DNA from 2 places in the Streptomyces sp. NPDC015032 genome. Region 1 is predicted to be linked to the other one. Evidence: riboswitches for the same ligand, from Rfam matches in the RefSeq annotation. Region 1 holds a riboswitch; the other holds the start of a gene.
What was found. Region 1 has a riboswitch for glycine ahead of gcvP (aminomethyl-transferring glycine dehydrogenase). Riboswitches for the same ligand answer to the same signal wherever they lie in the genome.
Positions count from the first base shown of each region.

Region 2: linked by a shared signal. The riboswitch ahead of gcvP (aminomethyl-transferring glycine dehydrogenase) and the one ahead of gcvP (aminomethyl-transferring glycine dehydrogenase) in region 1 are both predicted to bind glycine.

Region 1 is NZ_JBIBVN010000069.1:3,162-10,969, forward strand. It holds gene gcvH (glycine cleavage system protein GcvH) at 1-257, opposite strand, end outside; gene gcvT (glycine cleavage system aminomethyltransferase GcvT) at 281-1,381, opposite strand; gene gcvP (aminomethyl-transferring glycine dehydrogenase) at 1,411-4,269, opposite strand; glycine riboswitch at 4,420-4,515, opposite strand; gene speB (agmatinase) at 4,625-5,623, opposite strand; gene ACF08M_RS39935 (MFS transporter) at 5,636-7,000, opposite strand; gene ACF08M_RS39940 (PucR family transcriptional regulator) at 7,164-7,808, shown strand, end outside.
Region 2 is NZ_JBIBVN010000023.1:111,803-119,610, reverse strand. It holds gene ACF08M_RS27735 (DNA polymerase IV) at 1-677, shown strand, start outside; gene ACF08M_RS27730 (PRC-barrel domain-containing protein) at 602-970, opposite strand; glycine riboswitch at 1,084-1,180, shown strand; gene gcvP (aminomethyl-transferring glycine dehydrogenase) at 1,374-4,259, shown strand; gene ACF08M_RS27720 (DUF5999 family protein) at 4,347-4,553, opposite strand; gene ACF08M_RS27715 (hypothetical protein) at 4,906-5,499, opposite strand; gene ACF08M_RS27710 (glutamate-cysteine ligase family protein) at 5,984-7,489, shown strand; partial or broken gene ACF08M_RS27705 (substrate-binding and VWA domain-containing protein) at 7,542-7,808, opposite strand, start outside.

The sequences.
Region 1 (7,808 bases):
TTGGCGACCACGGCCTCGTTGATCTCGACGACCTCGCCGTCGGCAGGAGCGAACAGGTCGCTCACGGACTTGGTCGACTCGATCTCTCCGCACGTCTCGCCGGCCTTCGTCGTCGTGCCGACAGCGGGCAGGTCGAGGTAGACGACGTCGCCGAGCGCGTCGGCGGCGTGGGCGGTGACACCGATCGTCGACAGGTTGCCGTCGGTCGCGATCCACTCGTGGTCTCGGGTGTACTTCAGCTCGGTGGGCAGGCTCATGATCTGTCCTTTTCTGAACGTGGTCAGGTTTGGCTGCGGTAGAAGGGCAGCGGGACGACCTCGGCGTACTGCCGAGCACCGCGGATGTCGACGAGCACCTTCGTGCCGGGTTCGCTGCGATCCGGCGGCAGGTAGGCCATCGCCACGGGGTGGCCAAGGGTGGGCGCGAGCGCGCCAGAGGTGATTTCGCCGATGCGTTCGCCGCTGTCCAGGTCGAGTACGGCGTAACCGGTGCGCGGCGCTCGCCGGCCGGTCGAGGTCAGCCCGACCAGCACACGGGCCGGTGCCTCGTCCTGACGGGCGGCCAAGGCCGCCTCGCCGACGAACCCGCCGGGCTTCCCGAACACCACGACTCGGCCCAGTCCGGCTTCGAACGGGGTGGTGCGGACGGTGAGTTCCTGGCCGTACAACGGCATGCCGGCCTCGAGACGCAGCGTGTCACGGCAGGCCAGGCCGCACGGGACCAGTCCGTGCTCCGCGCCCGCTGCGCTGACGGCCTGCCAGACGGCCACCGCGTCCTTGCTGCGGCAGTAGATCTCGAAGCCGTCCTCGCCGGTGTAGCCGGTGCGCGCGAGCAGGACGTCGTGGTCCGCCATCCGCGCCGGGTCGATGGCGTAGTACTTCAGCGACGGCACGCTGACGTCGACCACTGCGCCGAGGATCGCCGGTGACGTGGGCCCCTGGACCGCGATCAGCGCCCACTCGCTGGACACGTCCCGGATCGTGGTGGCATAGCCGTCGATGCGGTCACGCAGGTGCGAAAGCACCACCAGCACATTGCCGGCGTTGGCCACGACCAAGTACTTCTGCTCGGCCATACGGTAGACGACGAGGTCGTCGAGGACTCCGCCGGTCTCGTGGACCAGCATGGAGTAGCGTGCGCGGCCGACAGCGATCCTCGACGGCTGCCCGACCAGGGCGTGGTCGAGCGCCCGGCCCACCTCGGGGCCGGACACCTCGATCTCGCCCATATGGGTGAGGTCGAAGATTCCGGCGGTGGTCCGTACGGCGTGGTGCTCAGCCAGTTCGGAGGTGTAGCGCAGGGGCATGGACCAGCCGGCGAAGTCGGTGAACGAGGCGCCGAGCCGGGTGTGGATGTCGTGCAGGGGTGTCTTCTTCGGCATGGTGGCTCCTCTCAGACCGTCACGGCCGGTCACGACGCGAACGACTCGGGGGGCGGGCAGGCGCAGACCAGGTTCCGGTCGCCGTGCGCCTGGTCGATCCGGCCGACCGGCGGCCAGTACTTGTCGGGAGTGATGCCGGCCGGGAAGACGGCCCGTTCGCGTGAGTAGGCTCGGGACCACTCGCCGGCGATCGCGGCCGCGGTGTGCGGCGCCCCTCGCAGCGGGCTTCCCTCGACGGACCAGACGCCGCTCTCCACCAGCTCGATCTCCGCGCGGATGGCGATCATCGCCTCGCAGAAGCGGTCCAGTTCCTGCAGGCTCTCGCTCTCCGTCGGCTCGACCATCAGCGTTCCGGCGACCGGGAAGCTCATCGTCGGCGCGTGGAAGCCGTAGTCGATGAGCCGCTTGGCGATGTCGTCGACCGTCACGCCCGTGGCTGCGGTGAGCGAGCGCACGTCGAGGATGCACTCGTGCGCCACGAGGCCGGCCTGCCCGGCGTACAGGACCGGGAAGTGCGGCGCGAGCCGCCGAGCCACGTAGTTGGCACTCAGCACGGCCGTCCGGGTCGCCTCGGTCAACCCTTCGGCGCCCATCATCCGGATGTAGGCCCACGGGATCGGCAGGATGCCGGCGCTACCGAACGGCGCGCCACTCACCGACCCGATCCCGTCGCGGCGCCCGGTGTCGGGGTGCAGCGGGTGGGTGGGCAGGTACGGCGCGAGGTGCTCCGCCACCGCGACCGGACCGACGCCCGGTCCCCCGCCGCCGTGCGGGATGCAAAACGTCTTGTGCAGATTGAGGTGTGACACGTCGCCACCGAACTCACCGGGCTTGGCAACCCCGAGCAGCGCGTTGAGGTTGGCGCCGTCGATGTACACCTGTCCGCCGTGCTCGTGCACCAGCTCGCACAGCCGGGTGATGCTCTCCTCGTAGACGCCGTGCGTCGAGGGGTAGGTCACCATGATCGCGGCCAGCTCGTCGGAGTACTTCGCGCACTTGGACCGGAGGTCGTCGAGGTCGACCGTGCCATCGGGCCGCGACGCCACCACGACGACGCGCATCCCAGCCATGACGGCCGAGGCGGCGTTGGTGCCGTGAGCGCTCGCCGGGATCAGACACACGTCGCGTTCGGCCCGGCCGTTGCTCCGGTGGTAGGCGCGGATAGCCAGCAGGCCCGCGAGCTCGCCCTGCGATCCGGCGTTCGGCTGGATGGAGACCTTGGCGTAACCGGTGACTTCGGCCAGCCACGCCTCGAGTTGCGCGACCAGGGCCAGGTATCCGGCCGCGTCCGTGACCGGGGCGAACGGGTGCAGGTCCGCGAACGCGGGCCAGCTGAGCGGCTCCATCTCCGTGGTCGCGTTGAGCTTCATCGTGCAGGACCCGAGCGGGATCATGCCGCGGTCCAGCGCGAAGTCACGGCCGGAGAGCTTGCGCAGGTAGCGCAGCATCGTGGTCTCCGAGCGGTGCTGGTGGAAGACCGGGTGGGTGAGGAACGGGGAGGTACGACGCAGCTCCGACGGGAGCACCGCCGAGACGTCGGGCGTCAGGGTGTCAAGGCCGCCGCCGGCCAGGCCGAAGGCGTCGAGCACGAGGCGGACGTGCTCGTCCGTGGTGACCTCGGAACAGGAGATGCCGACCCGGTCGCCGTCCACCAGCCGCAGCCGCAGGCCCTTGTCGTGCGCGGTCGCTACGACCTCCTCGGCGCGACCCGGAACCGCCACCAGCAGGGTGTCGAAGAACTCGCGGTGCACCAGCGTGATCCCGCTCGCACGCAGACCCGCGGCGACGAGCGCGGCGTGCCGGTGCGTCCGCCGGGCGATCTCGGTCAGTCCGTCGGGACCGTGGTAGACGGCGTACATCGACGCGACCACCGCGAGCAGCACCTGCGCCGTGCAGATGTTGGAGGTCGCCTTGTCGCGCCGGATGTGCTGCTCGCGGGTCTGCAGTGCCAGGCGGTACGCCGGCCGGCCGGCGTCGTCCACGGACACGCCCACGAGCCGGCCGGGCAGATGACGTTCGAGCCCTTCGCGGACCGAGATGAACCCGGCGTGCGGCCCGCCGTAGAACAGGGGGACACCGAACCGCTGGGACGACCCCACGACGATGTCGGCGCCGTACTCGCCCGGTGGCACGAGCAGGGTGAGCGCCAGCAGGTCGGCGGTCACGGTGACGAGCGCCCCGCGTGCCTGTGCCGCGGCGGTCACCGCGCGCAGGTCACGGACCGCGCCCGAGCAGCCGGGGTAGGACAGCACCACCCCCAAGAAACCGTCCTCCGGCAGCGGCTCGGCAACGTCGATCTCGACGACCTCGATGCCGACGGCGGCCGCCCGTGTGCGCAGCACGTCAAGGGTCTGCGGCAGGGTGTCGTGGTCGACCAGGACGCGGCGCCGACCCTTCCCCGCGACGCGGCGCATCACCGTGACGGCCTCGGCCACCGCCGTACCCTCGTCGAGCAGCGACGCGTTGGCAGTCGGCAGCCCGGTCAGGTCGCCGACCATGGTCTGAAAGTTGAGCAGCGCCTCCAGTCGGCCCTGGCTGATCTCCGGCTGGTACGGCGTGTAGGCGGTGTACCACGCCGGGTCTTCCAGCACGTTGCGCCGGATTACCGCGGGCGTGACGGTCGCGTGGTAGCCCAGGCCGATCATCGGGACGGCCACGGTGTTCCGGCTCGCGAGCTCGCGCAGCTCGGCGAGCGCCTCGGCCTCGGTGGCCGCGGCGGGCAGGTTCAGGCCGGAGGTGCTGCGGATGCCGCTCGGGACGGCGGCGTCGATCAGGCCGGCAAGCGTCGGACAGCCGACTTCGGCCAGCATCTTGGCGCGGTCGGCGTCGCTGACGCCGATGTGCCGGGTGGCGAACGCGCCCGACGCGCGGGAATCGGGTGGGGTCATGGTGGGAGGCTCCTTGGAGGGACACCGCGGACGCGGCGCCGTGGACGGATGACCTCCCCGCTCTGTCATCGGTACCTGAGAGCTTCACCACCGGGTCCGGCGGTTTGCACCGTGGGCGCAGGACATGAGGTCCTGACTTTCCAGAGTCGCCTCGCCGAAGCGGTAGTTGTGCCTGAGAGATTCTGGGGAGAGTTGCTCCTTCGGCGCCTCGCCAAGGATGAGCGAGGGCTCTCCCGCTTCGGTTCGAGCGGCGCGATGTTGAGTTGTCGAGCCTGACCGCGAGGTCAGGCGGTGGTGCCGTCAAGGCGGGTCAGCGCCTTGACGGCCCCTGGTGTCCGCTGAGTCGCGCCCGGAATCAGGCGTGGTCCGCGGCCGTCGGTACGGGGCTGGCCACCTGGTTCTTCGTCATGAGCGTGACCAGGTCGAACACCACGGTGGCCGCAGCGACGCAGGTGATCTCGGCGTGGTCGTAGGCCGGAGCGACCTCGACCACGTCACCGCCGATGATGTTGAGCCCGTCGAGGCTGCGGAGCAGACGCAACAGCTCGCGGCTGTTGAACCCGCCCATCTCCGGTGTACCCGTCCCGGGCGCGAACGCGGGGTCGAGTACGTCGATGTCGATCGAGACGTACACCGGTGCGTCGCCCACGCGTCGCCGTACGGCGTCCACCGCCCCGTCGATCCCGATGACGTCGAGGTCTCCGGCACGGATCGCCCGGAAGCCGAACGCCTTGTCGTTCACGAGGTCCATCTGGTCGTAGATCGGTCCACGGATGCCAAGATGTATGGACTTGTCCTCGGCGAGCAGGCCCTCTTCGAAGGCCCGGCGGAAGACCGTGCCGTGCGTGACCGGAGCGTTGAAGTAGGTGTCCCAGGTGTCGAGATGCGCGTCGAAGTGGACCAGCGCGACCGGGCCGTACTTGTCCTTGGCCGCGCGCAGCATGGGCAGCGCGATCGTGTGGTCACCGCCGATGCTCACGATGCGCCGGTCGGACTGTCCCACGACGTCGCGGGCGTAGCCCTCGATCTGGGCGACCGCTTCGTCGATGCTGAACGGCGTACAGGGAACGTCACCGGCGTCGACGACCTGGAGCGCTTCGAGCGGTGCGGTGTCGAGCTCGACGTGGAACTTCGGGCGCAGGTGACGCGATGCCTGACGGACGCCCATCGGTCCGAAGCGGGCGCCCGGCCGGTACGACGTACCCCCGTCGAACGGCACGCCCAGGACCGCGATGTCGTAGTCGCTGACCGAGCCGATGTCGGGGATCCGGGCAAAGGTACCCGGGCCGGCGAAGCGCGGGACCTTCGTGGCGTCCAGGGCTCCGATCGGGGAGGGTCGGTTGTCGTGGTTCATCACAGTCTCCAGTCAGTTCGGAACGGTGGTGGTGAGGGAGGGGGCAGCGGGATAGGCCGGGTTGCCGGCGCCTGCGGCGGTGTCGCTGAGCGACCGGCCTCGGGTCTCGGTTGCCCAGGCCAGCGAAATCAGGAGCCCGACGACCGACACGATGGCGCCGACGAGGAGTGGCAGGCTCTGGCTCTTGGCCAGCGCGAACGGCATCAGGTAGGTGCCCGCGGCTGCCCCGATGCGGGACATGGCTGTCCCCACGCCGACGGCGGTGGCGCGGACCTCGGTCGGGAACAGCTCGTTGGGGTAGACCACCTCGAGGAAGCTGGAGCCGCCCGAGGCGAGCGCGAAGACACAGATCGAGACGAAGGAGACCCAGGTCGGCAGTCCGGGCACCAGACCGGGGATGGCCAGGGCTACCGCGATGATCCCGAAGGACCAGAGCAGCAACGCCCGACGGCCGATGCGCTCGACCAGCCAGAGTCCGGGGATGCCGCCGATGACGAACAGCGCGGCGAGGAAGATCTCCGAGGTGTTGCCGGTGATTCCCATGCCCGCCAGCAGGTCGGGGGCGAACGAGTAGAGCGCGAACATCGGAATCACCTGGGCGGTCCAGAAGACGCCCACGAACAGGGTGCGCTTGAGATACGGCGAGCGGAACACCGTGGTGTAGCTGGTCTTCGCCGGGGTCGGTTCCTCGGCGAGGTCCGCCACGCCGTACTGCGGACCGTAGACCTTCTTGATCGACCGGTCGGCCTCGTCGACACGCCCCTTGCTGAGCAGCCAGCGTGGCGACTCCGGCGTACCGAGCCGCAGGAACAAGGTCACCAGGGCGAACACGGCCGGGCTGGCGAGCATGAAGCGCCAGGCGTTCACGCCGAGCCCCTCGAGGCCCACGCCCACGACGTACGCCGCCGCGGCACCGAGTGCCCAGACCACGAAGGTGGCACCGAGCATCCGGCCGCGGAACCGCCGCGGGAGGTACTCCGCCAGCAGGGACGTGGCGATCGGGTAATCGGCACCGATGGCCGCGCCGAGGAGGAAGCGGAGCAGCACGAGCTGCCAGACCTCGTTCGCAAAGGCGGACAGGATGGAGAACAGCGCGAGTGCGGCGAGGTCGGCGATGTACATGATGTGCCGGCCGATCTTGTCGGTGACGTATCCGAAGACCGCCCCACCGAAGAAGATCCCGACCAGACTTGCGGCAGCGACCAGGCCCTTGTCGGCCGTGGTCATGTCGAGGGCCGGGGTGAGCGTCGCGAAGGCGACACCGACAATCGCGATCGCGTAGCCGTCGATGAACGGTCCGCCCGAGGAGTAGGCGGTCAGTTTCTTGTGGAAGCGCGTCAGTGGAGCGTCGTCAATGAGGTTCGATCTCGCAGTCACGGAAGGTCCTTGGCTCGCGGCGACCATGCGGAAACGTTGCGTCCAGATGTATGCCGTGTGACCAGCGGTCGAGCAGACCCAGAGCGCTCAAAGTTCCCGCCCGCGCTTATACATCCGCACAACGCTGCTATGCGGTCGGTCAGGCCGGTCGTAGGGTGGACCCATGCCGATAACCGTGGGCGAGCTGCTCGAAATGCCACACCTGCGCCTGAGACTCCACTCAGGGGCCGGCGCACTGGACCGGCCCATCTCGTGGACTCATACGACCGACCTGCCCGAGCCGTGGCGCTGGGTGGCCGGCGGCGAGCTCCTCATGACGAACGGCATGCCGATCCCCCGGAGCGCGTCGGGCCAGGAGGAGCTGGTCCGGCAGCTGGTCGAGCACGGTGCGGCTGCGCTGGCCATCGGCGAGCAGATGTACGCTCCGCCGCTGACCAAGCGGCTGGCGCGGACGAGCGAAGAACTGGGCTTTCCGGTGCTCTGGATCTCCTTCCCCATGCCGTTCGTCGCGATCTCCCGCGCGGTCGCCGAGGCGACCCTTCTGGAACAGTCCCAACGTCTGATCCGGACCGAGCGGATCTACCAGGCGCTGCAGCAGATCTCCTCGCAGAGCGCCGGACTCAAGGCGCTCACGGGTGTGCTGTCGCGCGAGCTCGGCTGCGACGTCAGGGTGTGCGACCGGGCCACCGGCTACGACTGGTACCCGGGCGTGGCTCCATTCCCCGAAGAGATCCGCAGCGCCGTGGCCGAGCGTCGCGGAAAGCTCCGCGCCGGCGTCATCGCGGTCCGTCTCGGCGAAGAGCGTCGC
Region 2 (7,808 bases), on a different contig from region 1:
TGCGGGTCCGGACGGAGGTGGAGCGGCTGGCCGACCGATGCGTACAGCGGCTGCGGGGAGCGGGGCGGTCCGGGCGGACGGTGGTGCTCAAGGTGCGCCGGTACGACTTCTCCACCCTCACGAGGTCCGAGACGCTCCGTGGGCCCACGGACGACCCCACCGTGGTCCGGGAGGCTGCCGCACGGCTCCTGGAGGCCGTGGACACCACCGGAGGCGTACGGCTCCTCGGCGTGGGCGTCACGGGGCTCGCCGACTACACACAGGAGGACCTCTTCGCGCAGGCCGCCGGTGAACGGGCCGCGACGGGGGAGACGGTCGAAGAAGCGACGGAGGCGGGTGACGAGGGGGACGAGCCGGCGGGCGGTGCGCGGGAGGAGCCCCCCGAGCCCGCAGAGCAGCTCGCCGCGCGGCGCTGGCCCGCCGGACACGACGTACGCCATGACGTCCACGGCCACGGCTGGGTGCAGGGCAGCGGTATCGGCCGGGTGACGGTGCGGTTCGAGGAGCCGGGGTCGGTGCCCGGCCGAGTGCGTACGTTCCGGATCGACGACGCGGAGCTGCATCCGGCCGATCCGCTGCCGCTGGTGCGGAACCCGGTGGACTACTCGTCCTGGCCGGCAAGTCTGCCGAAGTCCCTGTCCGGGCCGGTCTCCTCGGACGGGGAGTCCAGTCCGTAGTGCCGGTAGAGCTGGAGCTCCTGTTCCGGCGAGAGATGACGGCCGACGCCGAAGTCGGGTGCGTCCTTGATCAGTGCGCGGTCGAAGGGAACGCGGAGCGAATCCTCCACGAACTCGCTGGGTTCCAGCGGGACGAAAGCGTCCCGGCTGAAGAGTCCGGTGCGTACGGCCGCCCACTCGGGCACACCGGTCGCGTCGTCGAGGTACACCTCGTCCACGGTTCCGATCTTGGTGCCCTTGCGGTCGAAGGCCTTGCGGCCGATCAGGCTGCGCGGATCGATGTCGGTCTGCACGATCCCTCCCACTGGTCGCGGCTACTCCACAAGCTCTACAAAAGTGCAGATCCGGGGGGTTGGCCACTCGAGAATTCCGCCATGAACCCCGCTGGTAGGCTGGTGACGGCTGCTGACCCCGTGCGGGAGAGTCCTCCGGAGCGAATCCGGAGGCGCCGAAGGAGCAAATCCTCCCCGGAATCTCTCAGGCCCACGTACCGCACGGACGAGGTCACTCTGGAAAGCAGGGCGGGCTCCGTGCGGCCGAGTGCCGGTACGGTTCCCTTCCTCACCGACGGTGAAAACCGGCACGCCGCAGGGCGCGCCGGTGAAGCTCTCAGGTTGAGATGACAGAGGGGGAGGCCGTTCGGGCACCCGCGCCGTGGTGCCCCTCGCAGGTCGTGAAGACCAGGAGGCCTCCACCATGACCCCCCGTCGCACCCCGCTCTCCCAGCTGGAGCAGGGCATTCCGTTCGAAGAGCGCCACATCGGTCCCGATGGCGAGGCGCAGTCGAAGATGCTCGCCCAGGTCGGTTACGGCTCGCTGGACGAGCTGACCGCGGCCGCGGTGCCCGACGTCATCAAGAGCGCGGAGGCACTCCGGCTGCCGGCCGCCCGCACCGAGGCCGAGGTCCTCGCCGAGCTGCGCGCCCTGGCCGACCGCAACCAGGTGCTGGCCCCGATGATCGGGCTCGGCTACTACGGCACCTTCACCCCGCCGGTGATCCTCCGCAACGTCATGGAGAACCCCGCCTGGTACACGGCGTACACGCCGTACCAGCCGGAGATCTCGCAGGGCCGCCTGGAGGCGCTGCTCAACTTCCAGACGATGGTCGCCGAACTGACCGGCCTGCCCACCTCCGGCGCCTCCCTGCTCGACGAGGGCACCGCGGCCGCCGAGGCCATGGCGCTCTCGCGGCGTGTCGGCAAGGTGAAGAACGGCGTCTTCCTGGTCGACGCCGACGCCCTGCCGCAGACGATCGCCGTCATCGAGACCCGCGCCGAGCCGTCCGGTGTCGAGGTCGTCGTCGCGGACCTCTCCGCTGGCATTCCCGCAGAGGTCGCCGAGCGCGGTGTCTTCGGTGTCCTGGTGCAGTACCCGGGCGCCTCCGGGGCCGTGCGGAACATCCAGCCCGTCATCGAGCAGGCCCACGAGCTCGGCGCGGTCGTCACGGTCGCCGCCGACCTGCTGGCCCTGACCCTGCTCACCTCGCCGGGCGACCTGGGCGCGGACATCGCGGTCGGTACCACGCAGCGCTTCGGTGTGCCGATGGGCTTCGGCGGACCGCACGCCGGCTTCATGGCCGTGCGCGAGAAGTTCGCCCGCAGCCTGCCCGGCCGCCTCGTCGGTGTCTCCGTCGACGCGGACGGCAACAAGGCCTACCGGCTGGCGCTGCAGACCCGCGAGCAGCACATCCGCCGGGAGAAGGCCACCAGCAACATCTGCACCGCGCAGGTGCTGCTCGCCGTCATGGCCGGGATGTACGCCGTCTACCACGGCTCGGACGGGCTGCGGACGATCGCCCGGCGCACCCACCGTTACGCGACGATCCTGGCCGAGGGTCTGCGCGCCGCCGGCATCGACGTCGTGACCGGCACCTACTTCGACACCCTCACCGTGCGCGTCCCCGGGAAGGCCACCGACATCGTCGCCGACGCCCGCGAGCGCGGTGTCAACCTGCGGCTCGTCGACGCCGACCTGGTCTCCCTCGCCTGCGACGAGACCACCACGAGGGTGCAGATCGCCGCCGTCTGGGCCGCATTCGGCACCGACGGGGACATCGAGGCGCTGGACGCCGCGGCCGCCGACGTGCTGCCCGAGGGTCTGCTGCGCACCGACGAGATCCTCACCCACCCGGTCTTCCACCAGCACCGCTCCGAGACGGCCATGCTGCGCTACCTGCGCAAGCTCGCCGACCGGGACTACGCGCTGGACCGCGGCATGATCCCGCTCGGATCCTGCACCATGAAGCTGAACGCGACCACCGAGATGGAGCCGGTCACCTGGCCCGAGTTCGGCGCGCTGCACCCCTTCGCGCCGGCCGAGCAGGCGCAGGGCTTCCTCACCCTCATCCGTGAGCTGGAGGAGCGTCTCGCCGAGGTCACCGGCTACGACGCCGTATCGATCCAGCCGAACGCCGGCTCGCAGGGCGAGTTTGCGGGCCTCCTGGCGGTACGGGCGTACCACCGGGCCAACGGTGACGACCAGCGGACCGTCTGCCTCATCCCGTCCTCCGCGCACGGCACCAACGCCGCCAGCGCCGTGATGGCCGGAATGAAGGTCGTCGTGGTGAAGACGGCCGACGACGGCGAGGTCGACACGGAGGACCTCCGTGCCAAGATCGAGAAGCACCGCGACGAGCTCGCCGTGCTGATGATCACGTACCCGTCGACGCACGGCGTGTTCGAGGAGCACGTCGCCGACATCTGTGCCGAGGTGCACGACGCCGGCGGTCAGGTGTATGTCGACGGCGCCAACCTCAACGCGCTGGTCGGGCTCGCCAAGCCGGGCCGGTTCGGTGGCGACGTCTCGCACCTGAACCTGCACAAGACCTTCTGCATCCCGCACGGTGGCGGTGGCCCCGGCGTCGGCCCGGTCGGTGTGCGCGCGCACCTCGCGCCGTACCTGCCGAACCACCCGCTGCAGTCCGCAGCGGGCCCCGAGACCGGTGTCGGGCCGATCTCGGCCGCGCCGTGGGGTTCGGCGGGCATTCTTCCCATCTCCTGGGCGTACGTACGCCTGATGGGCGGTGAGGGCCTGAAGCGTGCGACGCAGGTCGCCGTGCTCGCGGCCAACTACATCGCCAAGCGTCTCGAACCGCACTACCCGATTCTGTACAACGGCCCGGCCGGGCTGGTCGCACACGAGTGCATCGTGGACCTGCGGCCGATCTCCAAGGCCACCGGCGTCAGCGTCGACGACATCGCCAAGCGCCTGATCGACTACGGCTTCCACTCGCCGACCATGTCGTTCCCGGTCGCCGGGACGCTGATGATCGAGCCGACCGAGAGCGAGAACCTCGCGGAGCTCGACCGCTTCTGCGACACGATGATCGCCATTCGCGGCGAGGTCGAGAAGGTGGCCTCCGGCGAGTGGAGCGCGGACGACAACCCGCTGTGCAACGCTCCGCACACCGCGGCGATGCTGGGCGGGGAGTGGAAGCACGGCTACAGCCGCGAGGTGGCGGTCTTCCCGGCCGGTGTCTCGGCCGCCGACAAGTACTGGCCGCCGGTGCGCCGGATCGATGGTGCCTTCGGTGACCGCAACCTCGTCTGCTCCTGCCCTCCGCTGGACGAGTACGACAACTGAGGCACGAACGGCAGGGCGTGACGCGGACATGCGTCGGGGCCGGTGCGGAGAAGTCTCCGGGCCGGCCCCAGTTCCTTCAGGCCGGGGTCAGGCAGCCTTCGCCACTCGGCCGGTCTCCAGAGGCCGGTGTGGGGCGATGATCTGCCCGTCCGGGAGCAGCTCACCGGTGTCCTCGAAGAGCAGGACGCCGTTGCACAGCAGGCTCCAGCCCTGTTCCGGGTGGTGGGCCGTCAGACGGGCGGCCTCCCGGTCGGCTGAGTCGGCGGTCGGGCATGGTGGTTGATGCTGGCACATGGGTGGGTTCTTTCGCTGCGTTGTAGTGAATGTCCTGCGGCTTGACGAAGTGTTCACGGCCGCCCCCCGCGTATCGATCGGTCCGGTCCCAGTGTTGCCCCACGGGCGTCAATCCGCAGGGATTTCGCGGCAGCACTTCTTCTTACTCCGAGGACGCGTCACCCGGCCGGTCGGTTCACCGCAACTGCACTGTCACTTCGGGTGGTTCGGGGTGGCCGGACCGGGCTAGTCCGGATGGGTGAGATGTGCGCCCGCGCGCGCCGTGGTCCTCAGCACGGTGCCGCGCAGAGCTGTGCCCCGCCACGGGAGTCGGTGGCGGGGCACGGTGCGGTGGTGCCGGGTGCGGCCGCTGTCAGGCCGGCGACCCGAGCAGGGGCCCGGGGCCCGGGGTGATGCGCAGCGTCATCACGCGGAGCAGTTCGGCCACCCGGTGCGGGCTATGTGCCGCGATGCCCGGTGGTGCGGGAGCCAGTGGTACGAGGAGATCGGCGGGAGCGAGTGCCCCGTCGGCTGCGTCGGCATTGGCGTCGGCGTGCAGCCACAGGGCCAGCATGTAGAGCTCCGGAATGGACAGCAGCCGTGGCTGGTACTGAGATGTCACCGTCTCGGCCTGGCGCAGAGCGAGTTCGGTCGAGGCGATGTAGGGGCCCTCGAAGAAGTGCGAGAAGGCCCAGCCGTCCGGGGTGAGCATGGTGTCCGCCGCGGCGACTGCCTGCTCCGAGCTGCGGATCACGAACCGCCACGCGGCGAGCCGGGTGGCGGGCGCGAGCTCGCTCGGGCCGATCCGCTCCAGTACATGGACGGGGAGCGGGAGTTCGGGGCTCAGCGGTCCCTGGGCGGATCGGAGAGCCGGTGTGCGGGCCTCGCGGACTGCGGTGGGTGAACCGAGTGCCGCGAGGACGCTGCGCAGAGCGGGCGCGGGAGCCGGGGGAACATGCAGCGGCATAGTGGGTCGCCTCTCACTTCGGAGACACGGTGATGCGTGGGCGGGTGCAGACGGCGCTGTCGGCGTGCGGGGCCAGAGGCGGCCGGTGACTGGGCCGGTGCGTCGACTCTCTGCCTCGTCTGCGAAGTTTATACGACACGTGTTCACACAGTGTTTCCACTAGTCGTCGCAGTTATTGCCAACAAGGCGGTATCAAGACTTTATTATGCGGGGATTCTGCTGATTCGTCGTCATCGGCGCAGCCGCTGCCAGGGATTTTTCCATCGACGCGGTCGGCCGAAACTCGTCGGCGTTTTCATCACGCTTCGGGTGGCGGAAAACCGCGGACTGCGCCATGCCGACGGAATGTGCCCCGGACAGCCGTCCACAGATTACTGGGTGCGTGGCGATCGTGGGGCGTTATGGATCACCGCGTCTGGGCATTATCGATCGTGACGCGAGCGGCCTGGGCCGCGGGCCGCCCACTCGAGGGAGGGACGCTTCGATGGGGGAGAAGGTCGTGGCGGGCGCCTTTGATCTGTCCGATCGGCACAGGTACCGGAGGAAGCTCCACCAGTGCCTGGAGGGGATGGAGAGGCTCCTGGCGGAGCGGAGGTTCGACCGCCCCCGCAACCTCATGGGCATGGAGCTCGAGCTGAATCTGGCAGGCGCCGACGGCATGCCGAAGATGATGAATGGGGAGGTGCTCCCTCGGATCGCGAGCCGTGATTTCCAGACCGAACTCGGGATGTTCAATCTGGAAGTGAACATCGTCCCGCACCACCTGGACGGGCGTGTTTTTGATCAGCTGGCCGAAGAGCTCAGGGCCGGCCTCGGATATGCGCACCGGAAGGCGGGCGAGGTCGATGCCGGGATCATGATGATCGGAATTCTGCCCACCCTGGGACGTGCGGACCTCGTTGCCGCGAACCTCTCGAAGGCGGACCGCTACACACTGCTGAACGATCAAATGGTGGCTGCGCGGGGCGAGGATTTCTCCCTCGATATCGACGGTGTCGAGCGACTGGTCTGCACCGCCTCCTCGATCACCCCCGAGGCCGCCTGCACATCGGTTCAGCTGCATCTGCAGGTGACACCGGCGCGCTTCGCGGCCGTATGGAACGCGGCCCAGGCCGTCGCCGGGGTCCAGATCGCCATGGGCGCCAACTCACCCTTCCTGTTCGGCAGGGAGCTGTGGCGGGAAACGCGGCCGACGCTTTTCCAGCAGGCCACGGACACCAGACCGCCCGAACTCCGGAACCAGGGGGTGCGGCCCCGGACCTGGTTCGGTGAGCGGTGGGTCGGTTCGGCGCACGAGCTCTTCGCGGAGAATCTGCGCTTCTTCCCCCCGCTGCTGCCGATCTGCGACGAGGAGGAACCGCTGCGGGTGCTCGACGAGGGCGGCGCGCCGCAGTTGCAGGAGCTGGTGCTCCACAACGGTACGGTCTACCGCTGGAACCGGCCTGTGTACGGCTTGGCCGACGGCGTACCCCATCTGCGGGTGGAGAACCGGGTCCTGCCCGCCGGTCCCACCGTCACCGATGTGATCGCCAATGCCGCGCTCTACTACGGGCTCGTGCGGGCGCTCGCCGAGGAGTCCCGTCCGGTGTGGACCAGGCTCCCGTTCGCAGCGGCGGCCGAGAACTTCGACGCCGCCTGCCGCCACGGCATCGACGCGGAGCTGATCTGGCCGCGTCCGGGCCGGTCGGGCGGGCTGACCCGGGTGCCGGCGGTCAAGCTCGTACGGGACGAACTGCTGCCGCTGGCTGCCGCAGGGCTGGATGCCTGGAACATCGAGTCCGCGGACCGCGACCGTTACCTCGGGGTCATCGAGGAGCGCTGCAGACGACGGGTGAACGGGGCGTCCTGGCAGGTGGACAGCTACCACCGGGCACGGGAGGCCGGGCTTGAACGGCATGCCGCACTGGCCGCGACCACCCGCCGGTACGCCGAACTGATGCACAGCGGCGAACCCGTCCACAACTGGCCGACGGGTGTCCCAGCGCAGTGACCCCGTCGGGGCGTCCGCCGGTGTCCGCCGCCGTTCCCGTCCGCGCGGAACGCTATTCCCGGGCGGTGTGGTTGCTCTGTCCGGCCGTCATGACGGCCTGCAGGATGACGGCCTGGATGTCGGCAGGGTCGGTGACCTGGTAACCTCCGCCGCCGGTCACCTTCGCTATCTCGTCGACCTCCTCGCGGTCGGCCTCGGGGCCGACCGCGATGGCGAGGAGCGGTACCGGACGCTCCGGGTCGGCGATCCGCTTCAGTTCCGCGATCAGGGCGCTGCGGGAGATGGAGCGGTCGTCCTGGTTCGAGCCGTCGGTGAGGAT